Regions from separate parts of the Zhongshania guokunii genome, predicted to be linked through region 4. Evidence: predicted binding sites of a transcription regulator. Region 4 holds the regulator's gene; each other region holds the start of a gene.
What was found. The regulator PhoB, encoded in region 4, activates phosphate uptake and scavenging genes when phosphate is short. The targets are predictions, from matches to a motif close to TGTCATAAANNTGTAACA.

Region 1 (4,128 bases), on a different contig from region 4:
CAGCGACTCGGCCTCTGGCATCGAAACTAATGGTAAAAAACACCGCGCCTAAAATTTTCAGACTACCTTCTATTTGAACAAAGGCCGCCTGCACTTCATCGCCAGCAAAGTCGGGGACGCCTACAACATCATCCAATACCGCTTCAAACTCGGCAAAAAACATTTCTTTAACAACATTACCGTCGTTAAAGAAAACAATGGCTTCAGATAGCGCCCCCAATTGAACCTCCCAAGCGAACTGCAATTCACCGCGGTGACCGCTAAAAAAGGCGGTCTATAACAAATCATTATAGGAAGACTAAGGGTGGGCTGATAGTAAAACTGTATTTAAATATGCGTGCAGAAAATAAGGTGTAGATTAAGAAGGCTTTAACAGAGACAAACTAAGGAGGATATAAACTGAATAGTTGGCGGACCGGACGGGACTCGAACCCGCGACCTCCGGCGTGACAGGCCGGCATTCTAACCAACTGAACTACCGGTCCAGAAACAGCATCAAACCTAATGCGATGCTAGCGCACCAATTAGGCAAGATAAAAAAACAGGGGAGGTCTAAATAAAAAGTTGGCGGACCGGACGGGACTCGAACCCGCGACCTCCGGCGTGACAGGCCGGCATTCTAACCAACTGAACTACCGGTCCGCATACTTTTACACGATAATGGTGGGTGATGACGGGATCGAACCGCCGACCCTCTGCTTGTAAGGCAGATGCTCTCCCAGCTGAGCTAATCACCCCTCTCATCGATCGAGTGAGGCGCATTCTACAGTAACCACTCCCCCTGTCAAACGCTCTGGCCGTTTTTTTTACATTTTCTTTAAAAAAAAGCTATAACACTGATTTTGCTCATTTTTTATACAGAAAAAACAGCCAAACCGGTAAAGAAGCCCCCTCCATAGCTCGCAAAATTAAAGCAAGCTGTACAGCACCCCCAGAGCTGATTACCATTGGCGCAAATTCGACCGGCCAATACACTAACACCTTATGCCAGTCGCACCACTAATTTCGAAACCACCCTTGGAGCCGCCCGTGGAAATTTACAAAGACTTCACTTTTGAGGCAGCGCACCTGCTCCCTAATGTACCCGCCGGCCACAAATGTGGCCGCCTACACGGCCACAGCTTTTTAGTGCGCCTATATATAGCTGGCGAAGTTGATCCACACACTGGCTGGTTTATGGACTTTTCCGAACTCAAGCAGATATTCAAGCCGATTTACGATCGACTTGATCACTACTACTTAAACGACATCCCCGGCCTCGAAAACCCAACTAGCGAAAATTTAGCTATCTGGATCTGGGATCAACTCAAACCAGGCTTGGGTGCACTAAGTAAGGTCGAGATCCGGGAAACATGCACCAGCGGATGCATATACCGAGGCGACTAAACAAGCAACTGCGCACTAAGCAGGGGCAAGTTGAAACGAAAAACGAAGCATAAGGGAAAATACGTAACACGTAACAATACTTAGCCCTTGACGTAACACTTATTCACAGATAGGGCTTGAGGGTCGAAGTTTCATAACTTAGCCATTAATAGTTAATTAAAATACTCTAAAAATCACATAACATATTGATTATTATAGGCTTTATTAAAATGACTATTTTTTGAACAATTTGTTAAAGCCCCGATACAGCCGCCCTCTCAAGGCACAATCGACAAGTTACCCACCAAGTTATCCACAGATACTGTGGACAACCTTAAACCACCCAGGTACTAAAAGACTGTTACCTAACAAATAGCGCTAGGAAATGACCCAACCAAAAGCCTCGCTTAAAAAAGCAAGCTTTTCCCACCGACATTTTGATTTCACGCGACTATATTTTTACAGCAAAGACCTGTAAGTCCAGCCAAGTACCCGCAACAGAAGCCTATTAGCCAACGTCGCTTTCAAGCCCTTAGACAGCACCTCATCACAGCAGCCCCTTACCCGCCCACTTTAATCTACGAGCCCCATTATATTTACCGGCCTAGATTTCAGAAGCGCGACATTTTCCAGCTGGCGGGCAGTAAAACTTAGGACACAAGCTATTTCGTCATATATATGCAATATCAATGAAGCATTACCGTCACAAATTACAGTGCTTGTAATATTTTTGTCATAAACTGCCCGCACAATAAGCCCAACCTAAAAAACGGCCGGCCGCGCGCTCGCCATCAACACCTATAAAGCCCAACCAAATACCTTATTATTGCTTTTACGGAGAGACATCAATGAAGCGCCTATTACTGCCAGCAAGCATCCTACTAGCCAGTGGTGCCCAGTTAGCATTAGCCGATCTTAGCGTTAATGGCAAAGCCTCTATTCAAAGCCCCCAACAGCAACAGCGGGAACTAAATCTTTATGTCGACCGTGAAACCAAACAAGTCTTCACTGAGCCAGGCGCCAACAGAATTCAGCTCGGTACGTTTGAGCCAGTAACAGAAGAAACTAAGCGCTCAAGCACGACATCCACTGCTGAGGTCGTTAATAAAGGCTTAGTGGTCTCCTCAGAAAATGGCGATTTCACCATGAATCTCGGTGGACGTATTCACGCAGACAGCACCACTCACATGAACGATGATCTGCAAAAGCGCAGTAACGGCGACCCAGCGCAAGCCGTCTCTGGCACCGAACTTCGCCGGGTGCGATTGGCACTACGAGGCAAATTCAACCGCGACTTTTCTTATAATATTGAAGCAGATTGGGGCGGCAACAGTGTCTCCCTAAAAGACGTGCTAGTTGCATATGACGCCACGCCCAATTTAGAAATAACCGTTGGTAATCAGAAACACTCCGTCAGCATGGAAGTCGAAGAAAGTTCAAACGACATTATGTTTAACGAGCGCTCACTGCTCTCAGCACTAACCCTGCCCCATTTTGACCGCGCGATGGGTATTAACGTCAAAACAATGGGACAGAACTGGTCGCTCAAAGGTGGCGTCTACGGCGACGCAGTTTCGGCCAGTGGCAACGGCGCCGATGAAGGCGGCGGCTTCGGGGTTAGAGCAACCTTTGCTCCCATTAACGAGTCAGGACAATTACTTCACCTCGGCGCCAGCCTTGGTCTACGCAAGGCCAATGACAATAACAGCCTGAGCAATGGTAAAACACCGCGCTTGCGCTACGAAACCACCAATATGTCTGACCTATATCTCAGTGATACCGGCAGTATTGCTGGCTTTGAGGAAATCCAACTATCAGGGCTTGAACTCGCCGCCATGCACGGCCGTTTCTCAGCACAAGCCGAATTGGGGCAAGCCGACATCCAGCGCGACGGCGGTTCTGACTTACGCTTTAACGCCCACTATCTCCAGCTTGGCTGGACATTAACAGGGGAAGCACGCAACTATAAAGGCTCAGACGGCGAATTCAAAATGCTCAAACCTCGCAATAATTTTGATCTATCGCAAAATCACTGGGGCGCATGGGAGCTTGCTTTACGACTTGATGAAGTAGACCTTGAAGATGCCGATATCCAAGGTGGCAGCCAGCAACGTGTTAGTCTCAATCTAAATTGGTACCTAAACGCCAACCTACGCATACTGTTCGGTTACAGCCGCGCCTACGAAGTAGAGTCAGGCCCACTGATTCAAAACGGCGGCAGCGAAGAAGCCGATAATGTCGATGTTGTAGCCTTCCGCGCACAAATGGCACTATAAAAAAAGGCGGCCTCATATGTGAGGCCGCCTTTTTAGTACTTCCACTTGAAACAAGTAATTCAACTGCCGCGGGCGAATAAACAAATCCACCCGCCGCAGAACCCCTCACTCCATAACAAGCGCACCAGTTACGGTACTATTGTTATTCACCTCACTCGACTTAACTAGGCTTTCAGCGGCTTTCAAAGCCTGCAAGCGCGTAGTATAAACACCGTCGCCAGGAACACCGCTGTTCATACCCGCAAGCACCTTCTGCACGTCAGCGTTCATGCCTGCTAAGTACAGAAATTTATTACTACTGGCAGCGTCACTAGCAATAGTTTCGACCGCCAATACGGCAGACACATCGAGAAATGGAACACGAGAGAAATCAAGAATAAGCACCCTTGCACCGACTTCACTGTGCTCCCGCACGTGATGACCAAGATCAGCCGCAGCACCAAAACTTAATGGGCCGCTAAACTCGAAGAGCGCAACGCGATCCCCG
Region 2 (4,128 bases), on a different contig from region 4:
TTGTTACCGTAAACCCCTGCTGGGGTTTCAATGCCGATAAAGCCAGCGTCGGGTGCACCGTCACCAAGTAGACCGTGGGCAAAGGAGAATTCCGCCACATTCTTCATGGTGGTTTTCAAGGCCGCACTCTTGGTAAAGGCAACTGCTTCTGCAGGCGTGTAAAACATTTGGGTACTCGCCAACTGGGCTTCGTAACCGGCTAAATCGGTGCCCGATGCCACACCCATGGTGGTACGCGCAGCAATTCCGGTTTTGTCTTTGGCACTCATGGTGGCCATGATTTCATACCATGCGCCGGTCAGTGCTTTGCCCAATTTCGGATTGGCTTTCAAGACCTCGGTGTTAATAACCATTAAGTCGATTATTTCACCCGGAATTTGCGAGGAATCAAAAACCTTATTCGCTCCTGGCATACTGGTAATTTCGCTAAGCAGTGGATTCCACGTTGCCACCGACGTAACCCCATCGGTGGGGAATACCGCGACCATATCTGCGTCGGAGGTGTTTACCACGGTAACGTCTGACTCGCTCATGCCCACGCTCTCTAAACCGCGAGCGAGCAGGTAGTGAGAAACGCTAAGCTCAACCAAATTTACGCGCTGACCTTTAATGTCTTTGAGTTTGTCGGAGCCTTTTAAGACCACACCGTCATTGCCGTTAGAGAAGTCGCCAACAATCAGGGCCGTGCTATCGACGCCGCCAGCAGCGGGAATGGTCAGGGCATCCATATTGGTCATGGCGCAGGCGGCAAATTCACCCGTGGTATATTGGTTAATGGATTCGATGTAATCGTTGATTTGTACTACCTCAATATCGAGGTCGTACTTTTTGGCCCACTTATCCATGATCTTCTGCTCGGCGGCATAGCCCCAAGGCATCCAACCAACATAAATTGACCAACACACCTTAAAGCTATCGGTAGCTGCAGCAGAAAACGAAGAGAATGTGAGTGTAAGCAGTAAAGCGGAAAGTCGCTTCATCGTTGAACCTCCAGAGGTTTCACACGGTTTCATAGAGCACTCCTGGCGCATATCGCCGTTCGTCTCCCGGGCTTTTGTCCCGCCGTGTAACCTTCTTGCAGCCTAGCTACGTACTCTGAAGGTCGAAAGCTCTCGGACCAGTCGTTGCTTTAACTATATAAATAGTGGCAACCGGAACCCTAGCCTTCCATTTTGTTGTATCACGTCCAATATCACCAAGAGTGCGGACACACAACACTATACACATAGCGTGCCAAACCCCGCAAACCTAGCTAACTCAATGATTTAAGAATTAACCGCATATATTAAGCCCGAACACAGAGCCCTAAACAAGGGCCTGTAGTGCACCAAAAAAATCAGCACGCACCAAAATAAAGCCGGCCGAGCATGTCGAGCTCGCTGTCATATTTTTGTCGTCATACCGACACTATACCGTCCCTATTCTGTAACACCGCCTCCCTAGACTGTCCTCGCAATTACAACGCTGGCGCTGCATAGAACAGCCCTGCAACCCAATATCTGAGGAGAGACTATGAACAAGAAATTACTAAGCGTATCCATCGCTAGTATTCTCGCCCTAGGCCTTAGCGCCTGTGGTGGTGATGACGGCGACAATGGCGCTACGGGCCCCCAAGGTAATGCAGGCCAAAACGGCGCACCAGGCAGCCCCGGTTCACCCGGCGCGCCTGGCACGCCCGGCGCCAATGGCGAAGACGGCAACGGCGGCGCTTCTTTAAAACGTTTGGCCTCAGCCCCACTTGGCGCCGAATTCACCGGTATATTCCTCAATAGCGACGGCGTAGTATTCAGCAATATTCAGCACCCCAGTTCATCTAACACGACCACCGACGTTGATGGCAAAGTAATTAACAAAGGCACCATTGGCGCGTTTGTTGGTGTCGATTTCAATAACCTAGGCAACGTCGCCGCAATGGATATGCCCATTACCGAAGCCGACAAAGAGCGCGTATTAAGCGCTGTTGGCAACTATATGGTACTGGCGCAACAGAGCGATGCCCTGGTAAGCGGCAAGGAAATGGGCGACATTATTGCCGCGGATGGCAGCACTTTATTAAAAAGCTCAAACGACCCCGATTTTAATGCCGCGGTTTCTGATGGTGGCACCGGCTACTTCCTGTACTCCAACTGGGAAGATCGCCCAGGCGGCATGAGTCGTATTGCACTCACTAGCAGCTATGGTGTAACCCAAGAGGGAATGATCGATTTCTCATCCGTAAAAGGCACCTGGGTAAACTGCTTTGGTACCTTGAGTCCTTGGGGAACACCACTCACCTCTGAAGAGCTGTATTTTGACAATACCGCCGACTGGTACAACATCAATAATAATGAAGCCAAATCTATTGCCGAATACCTTGGCCTGCCCACCGACGGCAGCGGCGCTTGGGGCAACCCCTATAACTACGGCTACATTATGGAAATTGGTACTGAAGGCACGGTAGCCGCAGCCAATGTCGCGGATGTTAAAGTTAATAAACTGGAATTGCTGGGCCGCTTCTCTCACGAGAATGCGATCGTTATGCCAGACCTACGCACGGTGTTCCTCAGCGATGACGGCGGCAATACGGTGTTCTTTAAATTTGTAGCCGACACCGCCAGCGATCTCAGTGCCGGTAAACTTTACGCCGCCAAAGTCACCCAGAGCGCGGGAGTGAGCGACCCCGCCGAAGCCGCCTTTGCCGTTGAATGGGTACTTATTGCTACTGGCACCGAAGCAGCAATTGAAGCAGCGATCGCGAGCTTTGACGGCACGGTTGGTGAAGCTAAGCAAATTACCGCACAACAGATCAACGATTACGCCGAAGCCAAACTCAATCAAGATTTGGACACCAGCGGCACCATTGCTAGCAACCCCTTTGCCGATGACCGCATCGGTTTCTTAGAGAGCCGCAAAGCAGCTGCCGCTTTAGGCGCAACTGCTGAGTTTAATAAAATGGAAGGCGTTAACATCAACCGTGGCTTAGCTGATGCGTGGTGGAGCAACGGCGCAGCCAACGGTGCCCAAGCCTATATGTATATGGCAATGTCGGACACAACCGGCGCAATGTCGGACGGCGCCGGCGCTATTCAACTAGATGGCACCAATGGCAAATGCGGCGCGGTATACCGCATGAAGCTTGTGAAAAATAGCGCTGGCCTAGTGGACGTTACCACTCTGGCACCCGCGGTTGTTGGCGGCCCCTACTACGGTAGCCGCAGCACCAATCGCTGTAACACAAATAACATCTCCAACCCCGATAATCTGATCATTCTCGACGATGGTCGCGTGCTTATCGGTGAAGACACCGGCAACCACCAAAACAATATTATTTGGTTGTTTGAAGATCCCGCTTTGTAATTTAACAAAGTACAAGAAGCAGTTTAGAGGGCGGATTTATCCGCCCTCTTTTATTTACGGTAGAGACCATGAAATATTTTATAAGCCTTATTCTAATTATGCTGAGCGCCTGCGATAGCAGCACATCCATCAGCGAAATTACAGAACCGACAACTCAGCAATCCAGCGACGATGCCCAAATACTCGCCAGCTTAAAATTTCCGAGTTCGCCGGCGCGCAGCGGCCGTGCCGTACTCCGCCAAGCGCATGCCGAAAATATTTACAACGCCGAAGCGGTGATTCCCCCGCAGTGTTACACCAAGCACGACGGCGAATACAATCCCTGCATGACCTGCCACCAGAGCTATGATTACCGCAGCCGCCCCAACACCATGAGCGACGGCGGCCTTCAGCACGTTTACGCTTTCTCTGATCTCGGCACTCATAATCATTGGCAAAATCTGTTTGAAGACCGTCGGCCACGCATTGCCAAAATTAGCGATCAGGCCGTAATCGATTATATTTACACCGACAATTACAGCCCATTAATTGAGCAGCTAAAAAGCACAGCAGACTGGCAGGGGCCAATCCCCGAAATCAAGAACCTGCATCTTGGCGCCGCGGCCTTCGACGAGCACGGCATGGCCAAAGACGGTAGTCATTGGGTGGCATTTAACTACAAGCCACTACCGAGCACCTTCTGGCCCACCAACGGTTCTAGCGACGACGTTATGATCCGTCTGCCTGCCAAATTTCGCCAAACTAGCTGCAAAAACAAGGATTACTCCCGCGACACTTATCTTGCCAATTTAG
Region 3 (4,128 bases), on a different contig from region 4:
GTTTTTATCGGGGCTTTAATAATTTGCGTCATTCTCCTGTGTGTCGTGAAGGCTTGGGTATGCTGCTGTATATGGTCTTTGCTGGAATACATTTATTAGCGATGCTACCTGAAAATGCCGTGTTTATTTCTCTGTTTGGTACTTGGGGAACGTTCAGCGGTGTGGCAATCACTAGCGGTTATTTGGCGCTAATCGCCGGCGCGGTGGGGCTTTACTATATGTATCGCTGCTACCGTATCCCCGCGCGGCCGTTTTGGAATCACTGGCAGACCGGTAGCGCATTCTTAGGTACATCGCTTAGCTTGGGCAGTGTCGTGCTGGGCGCCGTTGGTGTGCCAACCTTGATGTTAATTGGCGCCGACGGCCTAGCAATGTTGAAATTGTGCCTTGCCGTCATGGTGATTGGTATTGCTTTAGAAGCCTTTGGATTGTGGCGTCATGGGGTGGCGATGGATAAGGGTAATAATGAAGGTAGTGTGTCGCACTATATTCAATGCACCTTGTTTGGCAAAAGCTATGCCCTGCGTAACCTACTATTACTGGGCAATCTGATTCTGGCGGCGGCGCTGCTCAGTGGCTCCGAGCTTGGGGTGTTGAATTTAATTGGTGGCGCGGTATTGTGTGGTTCTATATTAGCAACGGCGATAATAGGACGCTGCCTCTTCTATGTACTGGTTATACCTACAACTATGCCGGGCGCCTTCTTTTGGAAGAACAAAGATTTCGAAGAGCATGCTCGCGATATCGGTTTGGCAAATATGCCCCAGGTTGGTGTGGTAGCGCACGCTCACTGAGGAGCATTAGCTTAAGCTTAGCAAGCATAAGGGCAGCGTAGCTGCTCTTACTCGTTTTTTGTCCTCAGGTTGTTAGTGAGGCCCTATCGACAGGGCCAAAATCATGCTTAATTCCGCCATAGAGCGACCGCTTTCCTGTTGCATTTCATTAAAGGCATGTTGTGCGATTTTTAAATCGCGCTGCGCAGTAAGCTGGGTTTTATCAATTAGCCCGACGCTAATCAGTGCAGTGCATACATCCTGGCTTAAAATAAAGGTGTCTTTGCCGCTGAAACGCAAAAAATATTGCCCACTATTGCCGCCTAGACGACTGCCGTGTTTTTTAAGGTAGGCCCACAAACCGACAAGGTCCTCGCTGGGCCAGCTTGCTAAAAACTGGCCAAAGCTGCCGTGCTCTCGTTGAATGTCGAGAATAAACAGGGCGTTGTCTTGCACAGATTTAACTTTGGTTAAATTGCGTACAATGCGCCGGTCGCTGGCCATGGTTTCAATTTGTTCGGGAGAGCGAGATGCAACCCAAATCGGCAGAAAGCCATTAAACACCTCCTCAAAGCCAGGCCACTTATTGGAAATAACCCGCCATACAAAACCCGCGCGAAACACACAGGCGGCCATCTCGGCTAAGTAGCGATGATCGGGAACAGCGTTTAATTCTTCAGTATTCAGGCTGCTGGGCAGAAGATCTTCAATCGCCGCGATACTACCGTGTTGAACAATTGCTCGTTCTAAAAATGTTTTATAAAGAGACTTCATATAAGACCTTGCTACGCGCTACCGCCAGCGCGCGGTGGTAATGCGCTCGCAGCCGTTTGGGATAGATCCATAATAAACATCGTAGCGGCGTAGCGGCAATAACATTTCTCCGCGTTACGTTAACTTCTTGAGCGTGCTGCTTTCATAAAATCGCCTTATTTCTGACATAAAACTGTCAGTGTTTTGTCGCAATTCCCCCGTAGTCTTTAGCGATTATTATTTTCGCAGTAATTCTGGAGGAAGCATGCAATTTAAGAAAACAGCATTATCTTGGGGGATTGCACTGGCAACGCCTCTGTTTTTGGCCGCCTGCGGTGGCGATGACAACAAAACTCACGCGGTGCAAAGCAGTGAAGCGAAAAGCTTTAACCGCATTGCGGTATATCCGGTATGCATGCAAGCGGATCCCACATGTAATAGCGATGACGCTACGGCCGCCGAAATTGTTGCTGCCAGCACCGACGGTATGACCCTTATTTATACCGACAGCCCCAAAGAGCAACTGGGTTTTGTCGATATCACCAATCCAGCAACGCCGGCGGGCCTAGGTGTATTGCCGCTGGCCGGTGAACCAACCTCGGTGGCCGTTAAGGGCAATTACGCGCTTGTGGGCGTTAATACCAGCAGTGATTTTGTGAGTGTTTCCGGTTTACTGGTTGTTGTAGATATTGCCACCCGCAGCATAGTGCATTCTATTGATGTGAGTGGTCAGCCAGACTCGGTGGCGGTTAGCCCAGACGGTAGTTACGCAGCGGTAGTCATTGAAAATGAGCGTGACGAAGACCTTAATGATGGCGCTTTACCGCAAATGCCAGCAGGCAAACTGGTTATTGTTACCTTAAGTGGCGAACCCGCGGATTGGACGACTAATGCCGTCGAGCTCACTGGTTTGGCCGATTTGTACCCCACCGACCCGGAGCCTGAGTTTGTTGATATAAACGCCGATAATATTGCTGTTGTTTCAATGCAGGAAAACAATCACATTGTTTTAGTCGATCTTTCTGACGGTAGCATCGTTAATGATTTCAGCGCCGGTAGTGTCGACCTGACAGGAGTTGATGCTAATGAAGATGATGTTATTACCCAGAATGAATCGCTCGACGACGTACTGCGTGAACCCGATGGTGTGAGCTGGCTGTCTACTGAATACTTTGTCACTGCCAACGAAGGTGACCTCGACGGTGGTAGCCGCAGCTTTAGTGTTTTTAATACATCTGGAGAAGTGGTTTATGAGGCAGGTAATACTTTAGATCAGCTCACCGCCCGCATTGGGCACTATCCTGAGTCGCGCTCTGAAAATAAAGGTAATGAGCCAGAAAATGCAGAATACGGCGTATTTGGTGATGATCAGTTGCTGTTTGTAAACTCCGAGCGCGCCAGTGTTGTGTTTGTGTACGACGTGGCTGACTACACCAAGCCGGTATTCAAGCAAGTGCTTCCCGCTGGCGTGGGTCCAGAGGGTGCCTTGGCTATCCCCTCGCGCAATCTGTTGATTGCGGCTAGCGAGGAAGATAGCCGTGGCGATGTAATTCGCTCGGGCTTAAATATATACCAATATAGTACTGCGGCGGCTAGCTACCCGACCATCGTGTCTAACGATCGCGAGGATGGCTCACCAATCTCGTGGAGCGCCTTGTCGGGCTTGTCTGCCGATCCATCTGACAGCAAGTTGATTTACGCGGTAGACGATAGTTACTACAAGAAAAATCGTATTTTTACCTTAGATGTTGGCGCGCAGCCAGCAGTAATCACTGCGGAAACCCGTATTGTCGACACTGACGGTGTGCTTGCTAGCTTGCCGTTGGGAACCTTGCCTGAGGGCACGGTGAATGAAGACAAGACAGTTAACATCGATCCCGAAGGTATTGCCAAACTGGCCGACGGCAGTTTTTGGATCGCCTCTGAAGGTAAGGGCAGCTTGATTGATGGCCCCGTTACAAGTATGAATGTGCTGATTGAAACCGATGCAAATGGTGTGATTCAGCAGGCGGTAACCTTGCCCACAGAGGTTAATTTACTGCAGCGCAATAATGGCTTTGAAGGGCTTGCTGAGTATGATGGTAAACTCTATGTCGCTTTTCAGCGTGCTTGGCAGACAGAAGATAAGGTGCGGATTGGTATTTACGACATTAATGCGCAAAGCTGGAGCTTCTTGTTTTATACGCTAGATGCCCCAGAATCTCAGAACGGTGGTTGGGTAGGCTTGTCGGAAATTACTGCTTTGGATAATGGTGAGTTCGTGGTTATCGAGCGGGACAATCAGGGTGGACCAGACGCGGTGATCAAGCGTTTGTATAAGTTCGACACGACTGGCCTCGCTGATGGTGCCACGGTAAGTAAAATCCTCGTGCGCGATGTACTTGCAGATATGAAGGCGACGGGTGGTCTGGTTGTCGAAAAAATCGAAGGCTTAGCACTGCTGGACAACGGCGATTTACTAATGGTGAACGACAATGACGGCGTTGATGATAGCAACGGCGAAACACAGTTATTGAATCTGGGTAAGTTATTTTAAATTACGTTTATTTTATTTTGATCAAGCCCGCGCATGCGCGGGCTTTTTTATGTCTTGGAATTAGCC
Region 4 (4,128 bases):
GTCTGGCAGTTTGCTATCTACGCTCGTATCGGCAACCGCGCCCATTGACGACAAAGCCACAACCGTACTTGCTACTAAATATTTGATCTTCAATTCGATACTCCCAAAGCCATTAAGCTGTTACAACGATGCCACTTTATAGACGAATTATGACAACTTTGTGACAACAGCCCCAAATATCCTTTACCGCCAGCTTAAGCCACTTTTACTGCTGCAGATTTGGGAAAGACACAGCTAAAAACACTGCCGGTATTAGGCACACTACGGATACGCAATTCGGCTCGATGGCGAATAAGAACATGCTTAACAATGGCCAGACCCAGCCCAGTGCCGCCCGTATCAAGGGAGCGGCTTTGATCTACGCGGTAAAACCGCTCTGTTAAACGAGGGATATACTGGGGTTCAATGCCTATTCCGGTGTCTTCAACTTCAAAATAGGCATGGTAGTCATCTTGATACCAGCGCAAAATTATCTTGTCATTTTCACTGGTATAGCGCGCAGCATTGACCGCCAAATTAGAAAAAGCGCTGCGCAATTCATTGGCATTGCCATTTATTGCAATATTATCGTCACATTCAATCACAATATTCCGCGAGCCACTCGCTGCGGTCTCACTCTCTTCGCGAATCATTTCCATTAATGGCCGCAAGCGAATAACACTTTCATCAGCCAATTTTGGCACCGACTCTAAGCGCGACAGCAACATAAGGTCTTGGATTAATAAATTCATCCGCCGCGACTGTTGCAGCATTTGATTTACCGCCCTATCCCAGCGCGGATTTTCGCCACCGTGCTCAGAAAAAGTCTCTAGATAACCGTTAATCACAGTGAGTGGCGTGCGTAACTCATGGGAGACATTGGCAACAAAATCTTTACGCATTTGCTCTAAACGGTGGGTTCGAGTCACATCACGAGCAAACAATAGACGATTGCGCTTGCCAAAAAAACTGACACTAATACTGAGGTTGATCATGCCATTTACGGGGGAATTCATCTCCAGTGGCGCCTGATAGCGCTCTGCCTCAAAGTACCGTAAAAAGGCGGGACTGCGCAGCAGATTAACCAGCTGCCGGCCGGCATCTCCCTCTTGCCTTAGCCCAAGTAAATCGTGGGCGGAAGAGTTGCACCACTCGATATTGCCCTGGGGGTCGAGCATCACCACCGCGTCGGACATTGACGCAAATGAAGAGTGTAAATAATCAATCATTGCCTGCAGGCGATCACTGTCTTGACTAGAGTCTCGCTGCATTTGGTATATCACATCAAAAACTTGGCCCCACATCCCTATTGCCTCCGGCGGCTCTTCGCCGGTGCCGCTGTACAACCAATCCGACAGACGCTGCAATTGCTGCAATACACGGCCACAGATCAATATTGCGAGCACCAGCAGGGGCAATACCCCCAAGTCAAAAACAACGCAGGCCCCGGCCATTGCAAGCAATGGCACACTAAGCCGTAATAATTCTGTCTTCCAGCTGTAATACCGCATCATTTCGCGCTATGCGCAAACACCCGTGGTGGAAAAACGGTAGCCCGTTCCCCGAACTGTTTGAATTAAGAGGCCGCAGTCGCGAAGTTCGGTCTGCAGCGCCTTGCGAAGCCGCCGAATATGCACATCAACTGTGCGTTCTTCGACATAGACATTGGTTCCCCAAACTTGATCTAAAAGCTGGCCGCGACTATACGCCCGCTCTTGGTGGGTCATAAAGAACTTTAGTAATTTAAACTCGGTAGGCCCCATCTCTAATGGCGTGGCGTCAACAAACACCCGGTGACTGCTAGGGTCTAATTTCAGGCCTGCGACCTCGATGCTCTCCTCCTGCTCACGACTTGTCGAGCGCCGCATTATAGCTTTAATTCGCGCCATTAACTCCCGCGATGAAAACGGTTTGGTAATGTAGTCGTCGGCCCCCACATCCAAGCCCTGCACGCGATTGTCTTCATCGTCTTTGGCGGTCAGCATAATAACTAAAAGGTCGCGGGTCAGCTCATCTCTACGCAGGCGACGCAGTAATTCCAAGCCACTGGTAACCGGCATCATCCAATCTAGCAGCACCAAATCAGGTCGCCGATCCACTATAAGGCCATGTGCGTCCTGCGCATTGCTCGCTTCCAGACACTCATAGCCGGCCAACTCCAGTCCTACCCGTATCATTTCACGGATCGCAGCTTCGTCGTCGACGATCAATATGGTGCTTGCAGTCATCCCTTTAACCTTTTTTTGCGATATTTGTAAGCTGCATTAAAACGATTTTTAGTGACAATTTTATGACACTTCCAATTTTCCCAGCTTAATCAAACACTACCGTCTTATTTCCGTGAACCAAAACACGATCTTCGAGATGATTGCGCAGTGCCCGAGCAAGCACCGATTTTTCGACATCTTTACCAAGACGAACCAAATCGTCTTTGCTGTGCCGATGGGAAACCCGAATTACATCTTGCTCGATGATTGGCCCCTCATCGAGACGTTCGGTGACATAGTGACTGGTGGCGCCGATTAATTTAACACCGCGATCGAAGGCTTTCTGATAAGGGTTTGCACCGATAAATGACGGCAAGAAACTGTGATGGATGTTGATCATTCGCCCTGCGTAAGCCTGGCAAAATTCGGGCTGAATAATTTGCATATAGCGCGCTAATACCACGCAGTCTGCTTGGTATTCTTGGGCCAAGGCCATAATTTTAGCGTGGGCGGGTGCTTTGTTTTGCGGATCAATAGCAACGTATTCAAAGGGGATACCGTGCCATTCCACCATGCTACGCAGGTTTTCGTGATTGGATATAACACAGGGAATATCGCAGTCCAATTCACCACTGTGCCAGCGATGCAATATATCGGCAATACAGTGGGAGGCGTGACTGGCCAAAATAACCACCTTACGCTTAACCGCAGAGTCCACCAGCGCCCAGTGCATACCATACTCCTCGGCAATCGGTGCAAATGCCGCACGGCAGGCCTGCGCACTCACTTTCAGTGATTCGGCGCGAATTTCATTACGCATAAAAAACCAATTGCTCTCGGCATCGGCGTGATAATTTGCCTCGGTGAGCCAACCTCCCTGCTCTGCAACAAACTGACTAACGCGGGCTACTATCCCCACGCGATCTGGGCAGCTAATCACTAAACGATAAGTATGATCCATGTAAAACGCTCAATCCTTCATTAGACTTTATTTAATATACCGCGCAAAGCCTGCGGCAAATCTGCAGGTAAAACCACCGTTTTAGCATTGTCTGAAGAGGCCAAACGCAGCAGCGCTTCGGTGTATTTCTCGCCAAGCAAATAAAGCACAGGCAATTCTTCATTGCCCACCGCCTCAGACACTAGCGAAATAGCGGCGCCACTGGCTTTGGCAAGCACTACTTGGGCTTGCGCATCACGACGCGAGGCCTCTAAACGGCCATCAGCTTCCAAAATGGCCGCCTGTTTTTCACCCTCAGCTTTAGTCACCGCAGCGCGCCGCTGGCGCTCTGCCGCCGCTTGCTCTTCCATGGCCGCCTGCATCGTTGGCGAGGGGTTTATGTCCTGAATTTCTACTGTTTTCAGGGTAATCCCCCAATCGGCAATATCCTCAGATATAGCGGCTTTTAGTTTGGCTTTAATTTGGTCCCGCGACGACAGCGCCGAGTCCAGCGCCATCTCGCCAACAATAGAACGCAGCGCAGTTTGGACTAGGTTTTGAATTGCAAAAGTGTAGTTTTCAACGCCGTAAACCGCTTTTTCTGGTGCCACAATATTAATATAGGCGACCGCATTGGCAATAATCACCGCATTATCTTCGGTAATGACTTCTTGCGAGGGAATATCCAGCACAATGTCTTTGGTGGTCAACTTATAAGCCACCGAATCGATATACGGAATAATAAAATTTAAACCAGGATTTAAAGTAACGTGATACTTACCTAGGCGCTGAACGATATGTTTATAACCCTGCGGGACAGTTTTCACCCCTTTTAACAGGGTGATAACCACCAATATTGCCAATGCAATTACTACTGCCAAGCCATCCATCGCACACTTCCTTATCTTTGAATTTAAATACTTGCCATATGCCTACTTAGGCGCCACCGTGCGGACCGCGCACAATCAGTGTATTGCCTGAAATATCTTCCACACACACGCG

Region 1: the regulator PhoB is predicted to act here: its motif matches at 2,034-2,051, upstream of AB4876_RS09700 (OprO/OprP family phosphate-selective porin).
Region 2: the regulator PhoB is predicted to act here: its motif matches at 1,381-1,398, upstream of AB4876_RS04425 (alkaline phosphatase PhoX).
Region 3: the regulator PhoB is predicted to act here: its motif matches at 1,710-1,727, upstream of AB4876_RS04695 (esterase-like activity of phytase family protein).

Annotation. Positions count from the first base shown of each region.
Region 1 covers NZ_JBFRYA010000007.1:93,228-97,355, reverse strand. The annotation lists gene AB4876_RS09725 (hypothetical protein) at 1-220, opposite strand, end outside; tRNA gene AB4876_RS09720 (tRNA-Asp) at 409-485, opposite strand; tRNA gene AB4876_RS09715 (tRNA-Asp) at 566-642, opposite strand; tRNA gene AB4876_RS09710 (tRNA-Val) at 662-737, opposite strand; gene queD (6-carboxytetrahydropterin synthase QueD) at 1,030-1,386, shown strand; gene AB4876_RS09700 (OprO/OprP family phosphate-selective porin) at 2,214-3,641, shown strand; gene AB4876_RS09695 (SulP family inorganic anion transporter) at 3,747-4,128, opposite strand, start outside.
Region 2 covers NZ_JBFRYA010000003.1:57,605-61,732, reverse strand. The annotation lists gene AB4876_RS04430 (putative urea ABC transporter substrate-binding protein) at 1-980, opposite strand, end outside; guanidine-I (ykkC/yxkD leader) riboswitch at 1,042-1,174, opposite strand; gene AB4876_RS04425 (alkaline phosphatase PhoX) at 1,513-3,336, shown strand; gene AB4876_RS04420 (Aq_1262 family (lipo)protein) at 3,405-4,128, shown strand, end outside.
Region 3 covers NZ_JBFRYA010000003.1:115,867-119,994, forward strand. The annotation lists gene AB4876_RS04685 (DmsC/YnfH family molybdoenzyme membrane anchor subunit) at 1-794, shown strand, start outside; gene AB4876_RS04690 (DNA-3-methyladenine glycosylase I) at 867-1,547, opposite strand; gene AB4876_RS04695 (esterase-like activity of phytase family protein) at 1,792-4,062, shown strand.
Region 4 covers NZ_JBFRYA010000021.1:18,243-22,370, forward strand. The annotation lists gene AB4876_RS17465 (PstS family phosphate ABC transporter substrate-binding protein) at 1-93, opposite strand, end outside; gene phoR (phosphate regulon sensor histidine kinase PhoR) at 195-1,493, opposite strand; gene phoB (phosphate regulon transcriptional regulator PhoB) at 1,500-2,207, opposite strand; gene purU (formyltetrahydrofolate deformylase) at 2,293-3,147, opposite strand; gene AB4876_RS17485 (SPFH domain-containing protein) at 3,168-4,016, opposite strand; gene AB4876_RS17490 (NfeD family protein) at 4,063-4,128, opposite strand, start outside.